Regions from separate parts of the Streptomyces sp. C11-1 genome, predicted to be linked through region 2. Evidence: riboswitches for the same ligand, from Rfam matches in the RefSeq annotation. Region 2 holds a riboswitch; the other holds the start of a gene.
What was found. Region 2 has a riboswitch for cobalamin ahead of RI138_RS23130 (ribonucleoside-diphosphate reductase subunit alpha). Riboswitches for the same ligand answer to the same signal wherever they lie in the genome.
Positions count from the first base shown of each region.

Region 1: another riboswitch for cobalamin. It lies ahead of RI138_RS05695 (cobalamin biosynthesis protein); the one in region 2 lies ahead of RI138_RS23130 (ribonucleoside-diphosphate reductase subunit alpha).

Region 1 covers NZ_CP134500.1:1,298,099-1,305,259, forward strand. The annotation lists gene RI138_RS05680 (class II aldolase/adducin family protein) at 1-427, opposite strand, end outside; gene RI138_RS05685 (inorganic phosphate transporter) at 705-1,973, shown strand; gene RI138_RS05690 (hypothetical protein) at 1,986-2,231, shown strand; cobalamin riboswitch at 2,386-2,540, shown strand; gene RI138_RS05695 (cobalamin biosynthesis protein) at 2,668-3,645, shown strand; gene RI138_RS05700 (cobyric acid synthase) at 3,686-5,317, shown strand; gene RI138_RS05705 (putative cobaltochelatase) at 5,314-7,161, shown strand, end outside.
Region 2 covers NZ_CP134500.1:5,183,586-5,190,746, forward strand. The annotation lists gene RI138_RS23125 (ribonucleotide-diphosphate reductase subunit beta) at 1-698, opposite strand, end outside; gene RI138_RS23130 (ribonucleoside-diphosphate reductase subunit alpha) at 698-3,112, opposite strand; cobalamin riboswitch at 3,250-3,372, opposite strand; gene RI138_RS23135 (YbdD/YjiX family protein) at 3,564-3,767, opposite strand; gene RI138_RS23140 (carbon starvation CstA family protein) at 3,764-5,989, opposite strand; gene RI138_RS23145 (helix-turn-helix transcriptional regulator) at 6,107-7,081, opposite strand.

The sequences.
Region 1 (7,161 bases), 3.9 Mb from region 2:
CGGCCAGCTCCGGGGTGCCGTAGCGGGCGTAGGGGGCTGTGCGGACGGGACCGCCGAGGATGGCGGCCGCGTAGTGCACGAGCGGCACCTCGGGCAGCAGCGTGGAGACGGCGGTGGCGTGCACCGCGTGGGTGTGGACCACGGCGGCGGCGCCGGTCTCGCGGTAGACCGCGAGGTGGAGGGGGAGTTCGCTGGTCGGCCGGAGGTCCCCGATGACTTGGCGGCCGTCGAGGTCGACGCCGACCGTGTCACGGGGGCCGAGCCGGTCGTAGGGCACCCCGCTGGGCGTCACCAGGACCAGGTCTCCGGCACGGGCGGACACATTGCCCGAGGTGCCGACTACGAGGCCGTCCGCGGCGCTGCGGCGGGCGGTCGCGACCACCTCCTCCCAGACCCGGGCGACGGATTCCGGCTGCTGCTCGCTCATGGGGCGAGCGTAGGGGCGGGAGACGGAAACCGGAACGTCGTGCCCCACGTGACCGGGATCTCTTCCGGGGCCGGAAACGCCCGCCAAAAACTTCACCAACGAGCGGTAAAGGGCAGACCAGACGGCGCCCCAGGGGACTCCCACCGCCCCTCCCGCACACAAGCGGAATCAGTCGCCCCTGGTTGGGGTCACCACAGCGCCCTGCTCAGTTCATCTTCCGTTCACCCAGGTTGCCTACGGTCCACGAGCCACTGACGCCGAACGATTGCCTGGGTAAATGGAACACATCACGCTGCTGCTTGCGATTGTGGTCGTAACAGCTCTCGTGTTCGATTTCACGAACGGTTTCCACGACACCGCCAACGCGATGGCGACCACCATCTCGACCGGCGCGATGAAGCCCAAGACAGCGGTGGCGATGTCCGCCGTTCTCAACCTGATCGGCGCCTTCCTGTCGGTGGAGGTCGCCAAGACGATCTCCGGCGGGATCGTCAACGAAGACGGCATCAGAACCGAGGTCATCTTCGCGGCGCTCGTCGGCGCCATCCTGTGGAATCTCCTGACCTGGCTGGTCGGCCTGCCCTCCAGCTCCTCCCACGCCCTGTTCGGCGGTCTGATCGGCGCCGCGGTCATGTCGGCCGGCTGGTCCTCGATCAACGGCGGCACCGTCGTCACCAAGGTGCTGCTGCCCGCGATCGCCGCTCCGCTCGTCGCCGGTCTCGCAGCGATGCTGGCCACGCGGCTGACGTACCGGATCAACCGGAACGTCACCGACCCGAACCAGCTCAAGTCGACGGCCAAGGGCTACCGGACCGGGCAGATCGCCTCGGCCGGTCTCGTCTCGCTCGCCCACGGCACCAACGACGCCCAGAAGACGATGGGCATCATCACCCTGGCCCTGGTGACCGGCGGCGTCCTCGCCCCCGGCTCCAACCCGCCGATGTGGGTCATCGTCTCCGCCGGTGTCGCCATCGCGCTCGGCACCTACCTCGGCGGCTGGCGCATCATCCGCACCATGGGCAAGGGCCTGACCGACCTCCAGCCGCCGCAGGGCTTCGCCGCCCAGACCAGCGCGGCGACCGTCATCCTGGCCTCCTCGCACCTCGGCTTCTCGCTCTCCACCACCCAGTCCTGCTCGGGTGCCGTGATGGGCGCGGGCCTCGGCCGCAAGGGCGGCGTGGTCCGCTGGTCCACCGCCACCCGGATGTTCGTCGCCTGGGGCCTCACGCTCCCGGCCGCGGGTCTGGTCGGCGCGGGTGCCGAGTTCCTCACCAAGCAGGGCCCCTGGGGTGTCGCCGTCACCGCGGCCATCCTGGTCGGCGGCTCCTTCGCCATCTGGCTGGCCTCGCGCCGCCAGCCGGTCGACCACACCAACGTCAACGACACCGAGGAAGCGGCGGCGAACGAGCCGCAGGGCGTCGTCACCACCGCCATCGCCGCGGTCTCCCCGCCCCCCGCGGGCGCACCGGTCTCCGACCTCTCGACCACCATCCCGGCCCCGGCCGCGGCACCCGACGACACGCCCCGCCCCGCGGCCACGGTGTAAGGACAGATCCGTATGAAAATCGACTGGGCAGCTCTCGCCTCCGTCTTCGGTGTCAGTCTCGTGATCACCGTCGCGCTGGTCGGCGTCTTCACCCTGGGCATCGTCGCCCTCTCCAAGCTGTCGGCCCCGGCCGGCGGCAGCGGCTCCGGGAGCGGTGCCTCCGGCGGTACCGCCGCGCTGGCGCGCACCAGCGCGTACGCCTGCTTCGCGGCGTGCGCGGCGGCGGTCTCGTACGGGATCTATCTGATCGTCGCCTGACGCGTCCCACGGCACCCCTCATCGGGCCGGACACACCTCGTGTGTGTCCGGCCCGATGTGCGTCTGCGCACACCTGGCCTCCGCAGGTCAACAGCAAGTTGACGGCTGTTCTCGCAGCGTGGTGGACTGCCGGAGCCATTCACGGCGACAGCAGAGGAAGCCGGTGCGAATCCGGCGCGGTCCCGCCACTGTCACCGGGGAGCACTCCCCCACACCGGACGTCACGACCTGTCGGGACACCGGATGTCACGGCCCGTCGCGCACGGGCTGGAAGGCCGGGGGAGCTGCGGATCCGGGAGCCAGGAGACTCTCGTCGCCGCTCTCGTCGAACCAGGGCGCGGACCCTGAGTTAAGGACCTATGCCATGTCCGGCCGCCGTGCGCCGCATCCAGTGCCCCCTCACTCCGGAACGCCCCGACCCACGACGGGCTGAGCCGTGCGTGCCGATCGCCTCTTCGCGTACGGCGCCACGGCCGGAATGGTCGCCGACGCGCTCTTCGGCGACCCCCGGCGGGGCCACCCCGTCGCCGGGTTCGGCCGGGCCGCCGCGCGGGTGGAGTCCCTGCTGTGGCGTGACGACCGGGGCCGGGGCGCGCTGCACACCCTCATGTGCGCCGGAGGCGCCGTGGGGGCCGCCGCGCTGGCCGCCCGTGCGGTACGGGAGCGCCCCGCGCTCGCCGTCGCGCTGACCGCCGCCGCCACCTGGTCGGTCGTCGGCGGTACGTCGCTGGGCCGGGAGGCCCGCGCCATCGGGGGCGCGCTGGCCGCCGGGGACCTTGAGGTCGCCCGGGAACGGCTGCCGCATCTGTGCGGGCGCGACCCGCACTCCCTGGACGGGCCTGGGATCGCCCGCGCCGTCGTGGAATCGGTCGCCGAGAACACCTCGGACGCCGTCGTCGGCGCGCTCGTGTGGGGCGCCGTCGGCGGGGTGCCCGGACTCGTCGGCTTCCGGGCCGTGAACACGCTCGACGCGATGGTCGGCCACAAGTCGCCCCGCCACCGCCGTTACGGATGGGCCTCGGCTCGCCTGGACGACCTCGCTGGGTGGCCCGGCGCCCGGCTGACGGCCGCGCTGGCCGTGGTGGCGGGCGGGCGGCCGTCCGAGGCCGTACGCGCCTGGAAGGCGGACGCGGGGCGCCACCCGAGCCCGAACGCGGGACCGGTGGAGGCCGCGTTCGCGGGGGCGCTCGGCGTACGACTGGGGGGAACGCTGGCGTACGCGGGGCGCGTGGAGCACCGGCCCGTACTGAACGGGGAGTCCGGCCGGGACGTGCGCGGCGACGACATCGAACGCGCGGTGCGGCTGTCGCGCCGGGTGAGTGCGCTGGCCCTGGGTGTGTGCGTGGCGGCGCGGATGGTCGCGGGGCGGGCCGCCGGGCGGTCGGCTGCGGGACGAAGGCGGGGGCGGTCATGAACGGTCCGGCACGGAACGCGGTACGGGAACGGGAGCGGGCATGAGTGGTGGGCTGCTGGTCGCGGGGACCACATCGGACGCGGGCAAGAGCGTCGTCACGGCGGGCATCTGCCGCTGGCTGGTGCGCCGGGGCGTGAAGGTCGCGCCGTTCAAGGCGCAGAACATGTCCCTCAACTCCTTCGTGACCCGCGAGGGCGCGGAGATCGGGCGCGCCCAGGCGATGCAGGCGCAGGCGGCCCGGGTGGAGCCGACCGCCCTGATGAACCCGGTGCTGCTGAAGCCGGGCGGCGACCGGTCCAGCCAGGTGGTCCTGATGGGCAGGCCGGTCGGTGAGATGAGCGCCCGGGGCTACCACGGGGGGCGTCAGGAGGCGCTGCTCGGGACGGTCACGGACTGCCTGGAGCAGCTGCGGTCGGCCTATGACGCGGTGATCTGCGAAGGGGCCGGTTCGCCGGCCGAGATCAACCTCCGCCGGACCGACATCGTGAACATGGGCATCGCGCGGGCGGCCCGCTTCCCCGTGCTGGTGGTCGGGGACATCGACCGGGGCGGGGTCTTCGCCTCGTTCTTCGGGACGACGGCGCTGCTCGGCGCCGAGGACCAGTCGCTGGTCGCGGGCTACCTGGTGAACAAGTTCCGGGGCGATGTCTCGCTGCTGGAACCGGGGCTGGACATGCTGTACGGGCTGACCGGGCGACGGACGTACGGAGTTCTGCCGTACGCCCACGGACTCGGCATCGACGAGGAGGACGGCCTGCGGGTGTCCCTGCGGGGTGCGGTACGGGAGTCGGTCGTGGCTCCCCCGCACGGTGAGGACGTGTTGCGGGTCGCGGTGTGCGCGGTGCCGTTGATGTCGAACTTCACGGACGTGGACGCGCTGGCCGCCGAACCGGGCGTCGTGGTGCGGTTCGTGGACCGGGCCGAGGAGCTGGCCGACGCGGACCTGGTGGTCGTGCCCGGGACGCGGGGCACGGTGAAGGCGCTGGCCTGGCTGCGCGAGCGGGGTCTCGCGGACGCGCTGGTGCGGCGGGCGGCGGAGGGCCGGCCGGTGCTGGGGATCTGCGGCGGGTTCCAGGTGCTCGGTGAGCGGATCGAGGACGAGGTGGAGTCGCGGGCGGGGGTCGTGGACGGGCTGGGGCTGCTGCCGGTGACCGTCCGCTTCGACCGGGCCAAGACGCTGGCGCGGCCGGTGGGTTCGGCGCTGGGTGAGGTGGTGGAAGGGTACGAGATCCACCACGGGGTGGCCGATGTGCGGGGCGGGGAACCGTTCCTGGACGGGTGCCGGGTGGGTGCGGTGTGGGGGACGCACTGGCACGGGTCGCTGGAGAGCGACGCGTTCCGGCGGCGGTTCCTGGCGGAGGTGGCCCGGGCCGCCGGGCGACGGTTCGTTCCTGCGCCGGACACGAGTTTCGGGGTGTTGCGGGAGGAGCAGTTGGACCGGCTGGGGGATCTGGTGGAGGAGCATGCGGATACGGACGCGCTGTGGCGGCTCATCGAGGGCGGGGCGCCGGCCGGGTTGCCGTTCGTGCCGCCGGGGGCGCCGCCGTTGGGGGCGGGTACGTCGTCGGAGAGCCGGAGCGCTGCCCCGGACCCCGCTCCTCGATCGCCGGAGGGGCTTGTAGTGACCGCTCACGTCAAAGCTGAAGAGCATGTCAACGAGGAGGCCAAGTGAGTACGCCGTATCCCTTCACCGCGATCGTCGGGCAGGACGACCTGCGGCTCGGGCTGTTGCTCAACGCCGTCAGTCCGGCCGTCGGCGGGGTGCTCGTGCGGGGCGAGAAGGGGACCGCCAAGTCCACCGCCGTCCGGGCGCTGGCCGCCCTCATGCCCGAGGTCTCCGTCGTACCGGGGTGCCGGTTCTCCTGTGATCCGGTGGCCCCCGATCCGGCGTGCCCCGATGGGCCGCACGCGGATGCCCCCGGTGTGTCGCGCCCGGCGCGGACCGTCGAGCTGCCCGTCGGGGCGTCCGAGGACCGGCTCGTGGGGGCGCTGGACATCGAGCGGGCGCTCTCGGAGGGAGTGAAGGCGTTCGAGCCGGGGCTGCTGGCCGACGCACACCGGGGGATTCTGTACGTCGACGAGGTCAACCTGCTCCACGACCACCTGGTGGACCTGCTCCTGGACGCGGCCGCCATGGGTGCCTCGTACGTCGAGCGCGAAGGCGTCTCCGTACGGCATGCGGCACGGTTCCTGCTGGTCGGGACGATGAACCCGGAAGAGGGCGAGCTGCGGCCCCAGTTGCTGGACCGGTTCGGGCTCACCGTGGAGGTGGCCGCGTCCCGGGACACCGACGAGCGGGTGGAGGTCGTGCGGCGCCGGCTCGCGTACGACGACGACCCCGAGGGCTTCGCCGCGCGCTGGGCCGCGGAGGAGAGCGCCCTTCGGGAGCGCATCGCCGCCGCGCGTGCCCTGCTGCCCCGCGTCGTGCTCGGTGACGGCGTGTTGCGGCAGATCGCCGCCACCTGCGCCGCGTTCGAGGTCGACGGGATGCGGGCCGACATCGTGATGGCCCGTACCGCGACCGCGCTCGCCGCCTGGGCCGGACGCGAGGAGGTCACCGCCGACGACGTACGGCAGGCCGCCCTGCTGGCGCTCCCCCACCGGCGTCGCCGCAACCCGTTCGACGCGCCGGGGCTGGACGAGGACAAGCTCGACCAGACCCTCGACGAGGCCGGTGAGCAGGACAGCGACCCGGGAGACTCCGACGACGATCCCGATGGCGGCGGCAACGACGACGGTGGCGGTGGCGGTGGCGTGCCGCCCCAGGCCGATGGCGACCGCACTCCTCCTCCGGCCGGCGAAGGCGGCGACACGCCGTCGCAGGCCCCCGAAAGCGCTCCCGACGCGCCCGGCCGGTCCGCCGGGGCCGAGCAGCAGCCGGTGGCCGCCGCCGAGCCGTTCCGTACGAAGATGCTCAGCGTGCCGGGGCTCGGTGAGGGGGCTGCCGGGCGGCGCTCCCGGGCCCGTACCGAGCACGGCCGTACCACCGGCGCGCGCCGCCCGCAGGGGTCGCTGACCAAGTTGCACCTGGCCGCGACCGTGCAGGCCGCCGCCCCGCACCAGCGCTCGCGCGGGCGCTCCGGGCGCGGGCTCGTGGTGCGCCGGGACGATCTGCGGCAGGCGACCCGGGAGGGGCGTGAGGGCAACCTCGTGCTGTTCGTCGTTGACGCCTCCGGGTCGATGGCGGCCCGGCAGCGGATGAGCGCGGTCAAGGGGGCCGTGCTGTCGCTGCTGCTGGACGCCTACCAGCGGCGGGACAAGGTCGGTCTGGTCACCTTCCGGGGCAAGGACGCCGAAGTGGCGCTGCCGCCGACCTCGTCCGTGGACGCGGCCGCCTCGCGCCTGGAGTCGCTGCCGACCGGGGGCCGCACCCCTCTCGCCGCCGGGCTGCTCAAGGCCCACGACGTGCTGCGGGTGGAGCGGCTGCGCGATCCGTCGCGGCGGCCGCTGCTCGTCGTCGTCACGGACGGCCGGGCGACCGGCGGGCCCGAGCCCGTGGCGCTCGCGGGGCGGGCC
Region 2 (7,161 bases):
GGCTCCTCCTTGCGGACGGTGTCCACGACCTCGAACGCGAAGTTCATGTGCATCGTCTCGTCACGGAACACCCAGTTGGTGCCGGTGGCGAGACCGTGCAGCAGACCCCGCGAGCGGAACCAGTACACGTACGCGAACGCGCCGTAGAAGAACAGCCCCTCGATGCAGGCCGCGAAGCAGATCAGGTTCAGCAGGAAGCGGCGGCGGTCCGCCTTCGTCTCCAGCCGGTCGATCTTCTCGACCGAGTCCATCCACTTGAAGCAGAACTGCGCCTTCTCACGGATCGAGGGGATCTCCTCGACCGCGTCGAACGCGGCGGCCCGGTCGTCCGGGTCGGGCAGATAGGTGTCCAGCAGCGTCAGATAGAACTGGACGTGCACGGCCTCCTCGAAGAGCTGCCGCGACAGGTACAGCCGCGCCTCGGGGGAGTTGATGTGCTTGTACAGCGTCAGCACGAGGTTGTTCGAGACGATCGAGTCACCGGTCGCGAAGAACGCCACCAGCCGGCCGATCATGTGCTGCTCGCCCGGCGACAGCTTGGCGAGGTCGGAGACGTCCGAGTGGAGGTCGACCTCCTCCACGGTCCAGGTGTTCTTGATCGCGTCCCGGTAGCGCTCGTAGAAGTCCGGGTAGCGCATGGGACGCAGGGTCAGCTCGAATCCCGGGTCGAGCAGGTTCTTGTTGTCGTCGGTGCTCATTACTGGCAGGCCTCGCAGGACTCAGGGTTTTCCAGGGAGCAGGCGATCGCGTCCGCGTCGGGAGCCGACGCCTGCTGTACGGGAATGGGGGCGGCGGCCGACGCCTGACCGGACGCGGCACGGGCGATCCGGGTCGCCGGGCGCGAACGCAGGTAGTACGTCGTCTTCAGCCCCTGCTTCCAGGCGTACGCGTACATCGAGGAGAGCTTGCCGATGGTCGGCGTCTCCAGGAACAGGTTGAGCGACTGGCTCTGGTCGAGGAACGGCGTACGGGCCGCCGCCATGTCGATCAGGCCGCGCTGCGGGATCTCCCACGCGGTGCGGTACAGGGCCCGCACGTCCTCGGGAATCCAGGCGAAGCCCTGCACCGAGCCGCTCGCCTCGCGCAGCGCCTCACGGGTGCGGGCGTCCCACACGCCGAGCTTCTTCAGCTCGTCCACCAGGTAGGCGTTGACCTGGAGGAACTCACCGCTGAGCGTCTCGCGCTTGAACAGGTTGGAGACCTGCGGCTCGATGCACTCGTACACACCGGCGATCGAGGCGATCGTGGCGGTCGGCGCGATGGCGAGCAGCAGCGAGTTGCGCATACCGGTCTTCGCGACCCGGGCGCGCAGGGCGTCCCAGCGCTCCGGCCAGTTCAGCTCGGTGTCGTAGTGGTCGGGGTGCAGCACACCGCGCGCGGCACGCGTCTCGGACCAGGCGGGCAGCGGGCCCGACCGCTCGGCCAGGTCGCAGGACGCCTCGTACGCCGCCAGCATGATCCGCTCGGAGATCTTCGTGGAGAGCGCGCGGGCCTCGGGCGAGTCGAAGGGCAGACGCAGCTGGAAGAAGACGTCCTGGAGGCCCATGGCGCCCAGACCGACCGGCCGCCAGCGGGAGTTGGAGCGCCCGGCCTGCTCGGTCGGGTAGAAGTTGATGTCGACGACCCGGTCCAGGAAGGTCACGGCGGTGCGCACGGTGGCATCCAGCCGGTCCCAGTCGATCGAGCCGTTCGCCACGAAGGCGCCGAGGTTGACCGAGCCCAGGTTGCAGACGGCCGTCTCGCCGTCGTTGGTGACCTCAAGGATCTCGGTGCACAGGTTCGAGGAGTGGACGACCCGGCCCGGCTCGGCGGTCTGGTTCGCGGTCCGGTTGGAGGCGTCCTTGAACGTCATCCAGCCCTGGCCGGTCTGCGCGAGGGTACGCATCATCCGGCCGTACAGCTCACGCGCGGGCATCGTCTTGCGGGCCAGCCCCCTGGCCTCGGCCGCGCGGTAGGCCGCGTCGAACTCGTCGCCCCACAGGTCGACCAGCTCGGGCACGTCGGCGGGGGAGAAGAGCGACCACTCGGTGTCGGCGTCGACGCGGCGCATGAACTCGTCCGGGATCCAGTGCGCCAGGTTCAGGTTGTGCGTACGCCGCTGGTCCTCGCCCGTGTTGTCGCGGAGTTCGAGGAACTCCTCGATGTCCGCGTGCCAGGTCTCCAGGTAGACCGCCGCAGCGCCCTTGCGCCGACCGCCCTGGTTCACCGCCGCCACCGAGGCGTCCAGCGTCTTGAGGAACGGCACGATGCCGTTGGAGTGCCCGTTGGTGCCCCGGATCAGCGAACCCCGGGCGCGGATGCGGGAGTAGGACAGACCGATGCCGCCCGCGTGCTTGGAGAGCCGCGCCACCTGGTGGTAGCGGTCGTAGATCGAGTCCAGCTCGTCCTTGGGGGAGTCCAGCAGATAGCAGGAGGACATCTGCGGGTGCCGGGTACCGGAGTTGAAGAGCGTGGGGGAGGAGGGGAGGTAGTCCAGCCTGCTCATCAGCCCGTAGAGCGCGGCGACCTCGTCCAGCGCCCGCACCGACTCGTCCTCGGCCAGGCCCGCGGCCACGCGCAGCATGAAGTGCTGCGGGGTCTCGATGACCTGGCGGGTGTGCGGGTGGCGCAGCAGGTAGCGGCTGTGCAGCGTACGGAGACCGAAGTAGCCGAAACGGTCGTCCGCGCCCTCGGACAGCGTCCGCTCGACCAGCTCGTCCAGCGCCTTCGCGTGCAGCTCGACGAAGGCGGTCGTGCGGTCCGCGATCAGGCCCTCGCGGTGGCCGACGGCGACCGAGGCGGAGAAGGACGTGGCGCCCTGGCTCGCGGCCTCGTCGGCGATCGTGCGGGTCAGCAGCCGGGCGGCGAGCTTGGAGTACGCGGGGTCCTCGGAGATCAGCCCCGCGGCGGCCTCGGTGGCCAGCGAGCGCAGCTCGGCCTCGTCGGAGCGGGCGTTGCGCCCGCGCAACGCGGCAGCGGCGACCCGTCCGGGGTCGGTGTCGGGCAGATCGACGGTGAGGTCGGTCAGGGTCCGCAGCAGGGCGGTCCCGGGTCCGTCGTTCGAGGCGTCTCCGGACGTGGTGGACACTGCGGATTCGGTGGCTGAAACCGGATCGGCGGGCGCGATGGTCACTGGGCTTTCCCTCGCTCGGCTGGGGGCCGGCAGCAGGCGGGGAAGCCGGGCAGCGCGAAGCCCGGGTCAGGGCAGCACTGCTGACGGCGTCCACCGGCCTATCCGCGAGGCCCGGACGTCTGGCATCCGGTTCGGTCGATCCGGACGCACTGTCGACAGGTCTTCGGACTTCAGGTGTGCAAAAGCACACTGATCACACCGTTGCGGGACAGTTCCGGATTCGCACCGGATTCCCCTGCGACGACAGCGAGGTCGAGCATACATGTGGGGGCCGCCTGATGAGGTAGCCCCCACATGTTGTGTCGGCCGACATAACTTTTCCGAGGCGGTGTGGATTCTTCGCCCGACTTTTCTCCGGTTCGGCCCGGAGCGGACGGGCCTGTACGAGGGCGCGAAAAGGGGCCGCCGCGCCCCTGGGCGGGGTGCGGCGGCCCCGCGGGACCGGTGGCGCTCAGCAGCAGCGGAAGCCCTCGCGGGGGTCCGCCTCGCGGGCGTCGGTGCGGCTGTGCTCGAAGACGCGGCGGGTCATGACCGGTGTGTCCGGATCGTGCGCCCGCGCGTGCGCCACGTAACGGTCGTAGGCCGACTCGCCGGTCAGCTCGCGCACGTACCAGCGGATGCGGCCGGCGATCCGGCGGACGTCCCGCACACTCATGTCCGGGCCTTCGGCAGGTCCGTACCGCCGTCCTCCACGCGGATGCCGCCCTCGGGGCCGACGCCCGCCGCGACCAGCTCGGCCTTCTCCTCCTTGGTCGCGAGGATCGACGCCGGGGCGACCAGCCTGGACTGGACGAACGGCGCCTCGTGGAGCTTGACGCTCTCCGGGTCGCGGATGGCGTTGAAGCAGACCCGTCCGGCGTCCACGAGGACCACGATGATGAGGACCGCGAAGAGCGCGCACAGCACCCCGTCGACCGTGGAGTTGGTGACGACGGTCCGCATCTCCTCCATGTTCTTCGCGGGGGCCAGCACCTCACCGGCGTCGATGCCCGCCTGGTACTTGTCGCGCTGGGCGAAGAACCCGATCTTCACGTCCTCGGAGAAGATCTTCTGCCAGCTCGCGGTGAGCGTGACCGCCACGTCCCAGGCCAGGGGCACCGCGGTCACCCAGGCCCACTTCAGTCGGCCGGACTTCACCAGCAGCGTGGTGCAGACGGCCAGCGCGACCGCGGCCAGCAGCTGATTGGCGATGCCGAACAGCGGGAAGAGCTGGTTGATGCCGCCCAGCGGGTCGTGCACACCGACCCAGAGGAAGTAGCCCCATCCGCCTACGACGACGGCGCTGGCGAACCACACGCCCGGCTTCCAGCTGACCTCGCGGAACGGCTTGTAGACGTTGCCCAGCATGTCCTGGAGCATGAAGCGCCCCACGCGGGTGCCCGCGTCGACGGTGGTGAGGATGAACAACGCTTCGAACATGATGGCGAAGTGGTACCAGAACGCCTTCATGGCGGTACCGCCGATCACCGCGGAGAAGATCTCCGCCATGCCGAGCGCGAACGTCGGTGCGCCACCGGTCCGGGACAGCAGACTCTGTTCCTCGACGTCCTTGGCCGCCTGGGCCAGCGCCTCGGGGGAGATGGAGAAGCCGAAGCCGGCCACGGCCTCGGAGGCGGCCTGGACGCTGTCACCGATCACACCGGCCGGTGCGTTGATGGCGAAGTACAGACCGGGGTCGATGATGCAGGCGGCGATCATCGCCATGATCGCCACGAACGACTCGGTCAGCATCGCGCCGTAGCCGATCATCCGGATCTGGGTCTCCTTCTGGACCATCTTCGGGGTGGTGCCCGAGGAGACCAGGGAGTGGAAGCCGGAGAGCGCGCCGCAGGCGATGGTGATGAAGACGAACGGGAACATCGAGCCCGCGAAGACGGGCCCCGAGCCGCTGCTCGCGAACTCGGTGACCGCGGGCATCTTCAGGGTGGGCAGCGCTATCACCACACCGAGGGCCAGCAGGGCGATCGTGCCGACCTTCATGAAGGTGGAGAGGTAGTCGCGCGGCGCCAGCAGCAGCCACACGGGCAGCACGGAGGCGAGGAACCCGTACACGATCATCCAGACGACCAGCGTGCCCGGTTCCAGCGTGAAGAAGTCCGCCCAGGACGACTCGGCCACCCAGCCGCCCGCGACGATCGCGAGCAGCAGCAGCGCGACGCCGATGAGCGAGACCTCGCTGACCTTGCCGGGGCGCAGGATCCGCAGATAGACGCCCATGAAGAGCGCGATCGGGATCGTCATGCCGATGGAGAAGACGCCCCAGGGCGAGTGGGCGAGCGCGTTCACGATGACCAGCGCGAGAACCGCGAGCAGGATGATCATGATGATGAACACCGCGACCAGGGCGGCGATCCCGCCGACCGGGCCGATCTCGTCGCGCGCCATCTGGCCGAGCGAACGGCCGTTGCGGCGGGTGGAGAAGAAGAGCGTCACCATGTCCTGGACGGCACCGGCGAAGATGACGCCGACGACGAGCCAGATCGTGCCGGGCAAGTAGCCCATCTGCGCCGCGAGTACGGGACCGACCAGCGGCCCGGCGCCCGCGATGGCGGCGAAGTGGTGGCCGAAGAGGACCCGGCGGTCGGTGGGATGGAAGTCGACACCGTTGTCGAGCCGTTCGGCGGGGGTCGCGCGGTTCTTGTCGGCCCGCAGTACCCGGTTGGCGATGAACCGGGAGTAGAAGCGGTAGGCGATGGCGTACGAGCCCAGGGCCGCCGCCAGCATCCAGGCGGCGGAGACCTCCTCGCCCCGCGAGAGTGCGAGGACGGCCCATCCGATGCCGCCGACCAGGGCGACCGAGACCCAGATGGCGACGGACTTCGGGGACAAGGTCCGCTGCCTCTGTTCCGGCGGGGCTGGTGTGGGCGTTTGCGGCATGACGATCCGTCCCCTCGCGCGATCACTGGCTCAACGTGCGCGAAATCTAGATCCTGTGACCGCCGTGCGTAACCCCCCGTCCGCATATCGGTACGGCAACGGGGCGACCATCGCAGGTCAGAGCCACCCCTCCTTGACGGCCCGCACCCCCGCTTCGAACCGGCTGCGCGCGCCGAGCCGGTCCCGCAGCTCCGAGCTCATCCGGCGTACGGTCCGCAGGGAGATCCCGAGCCGCCGGGCGGCGAGGTCGTCGGTGCAGCCGATGCCGAGCAGCATGAGCAACTCCCGCTCCCGCGGGGAGAGGTCGTGCTCGTCGCGACGCGGTGCCTCGCCGAAGGGGGTGCCCGTGTCCCAGAGCTGGTCGAAGAGGACCACGAGTGCGTGCACGAGGCCGGGGCTGCGGACTTCGAGGGCGCCGGCGCGCCCCTCCTCCGGGTCGACCGGGACGAGCGCGGCCTCACGGTCGACGATCACCATGAGCATGGGGACCACGGGCACGGTCCGCGCCTCGCCGCCGAGGTCGCAGTACCAGCGGACGTAGTCGACGGTCGGGGGGTCGTTGCGAAAGCTGTCCTGGTAGATCGAGCGTATCCGCACCCCGCGTTCCAGGCAGAGTTGGTCGAGCGGCTGGCTCGCGTCCATCGTGTCGGGCAGCTGCGCCCCGCCCGGGAGCAGGGAGAGGCATTCGGTGCGGGCGTTCGCGGCGAGGTCCTCCAGGCGCCGGCGGACGGTCTCCAGGCCCACCACCCGGTGCACCACGTCGTGGCGGGCGGAGCGGTCGGGGCGCGCGGCGAGGATGTCGGCCACCGCCCGCTCGGCGCGTTCGACCTGGCGGCGACGGCGGCTCAGTTCGCCCTCGGCGCGCGAGAGGAGGAAGGAGAACCCGACTTCGGGATCGAACGGCAGGATCTCCCCGGAATCGTCCTCCATGGAGATGAGTCGCGCCTCTGTGAGCCGGCCCAGTTCCTCGCGGACCCGTTGCTCGGTCCAGCCGAGTCGGCGGGCCATGTCCGCCACCCCGTAATCGGGCCGTTCGAGCATGAGCCGATAGACGATCTCGGCGGACTGTGCTATTCCCAGCGCCTCCAGCAAGGCGATCTCCCCCTGGTGAACCCCATCGTGCCGTTGACTGTCCGTGCCGACGTGCGGCCGGCCGTGTTGGCAGGCCGCCG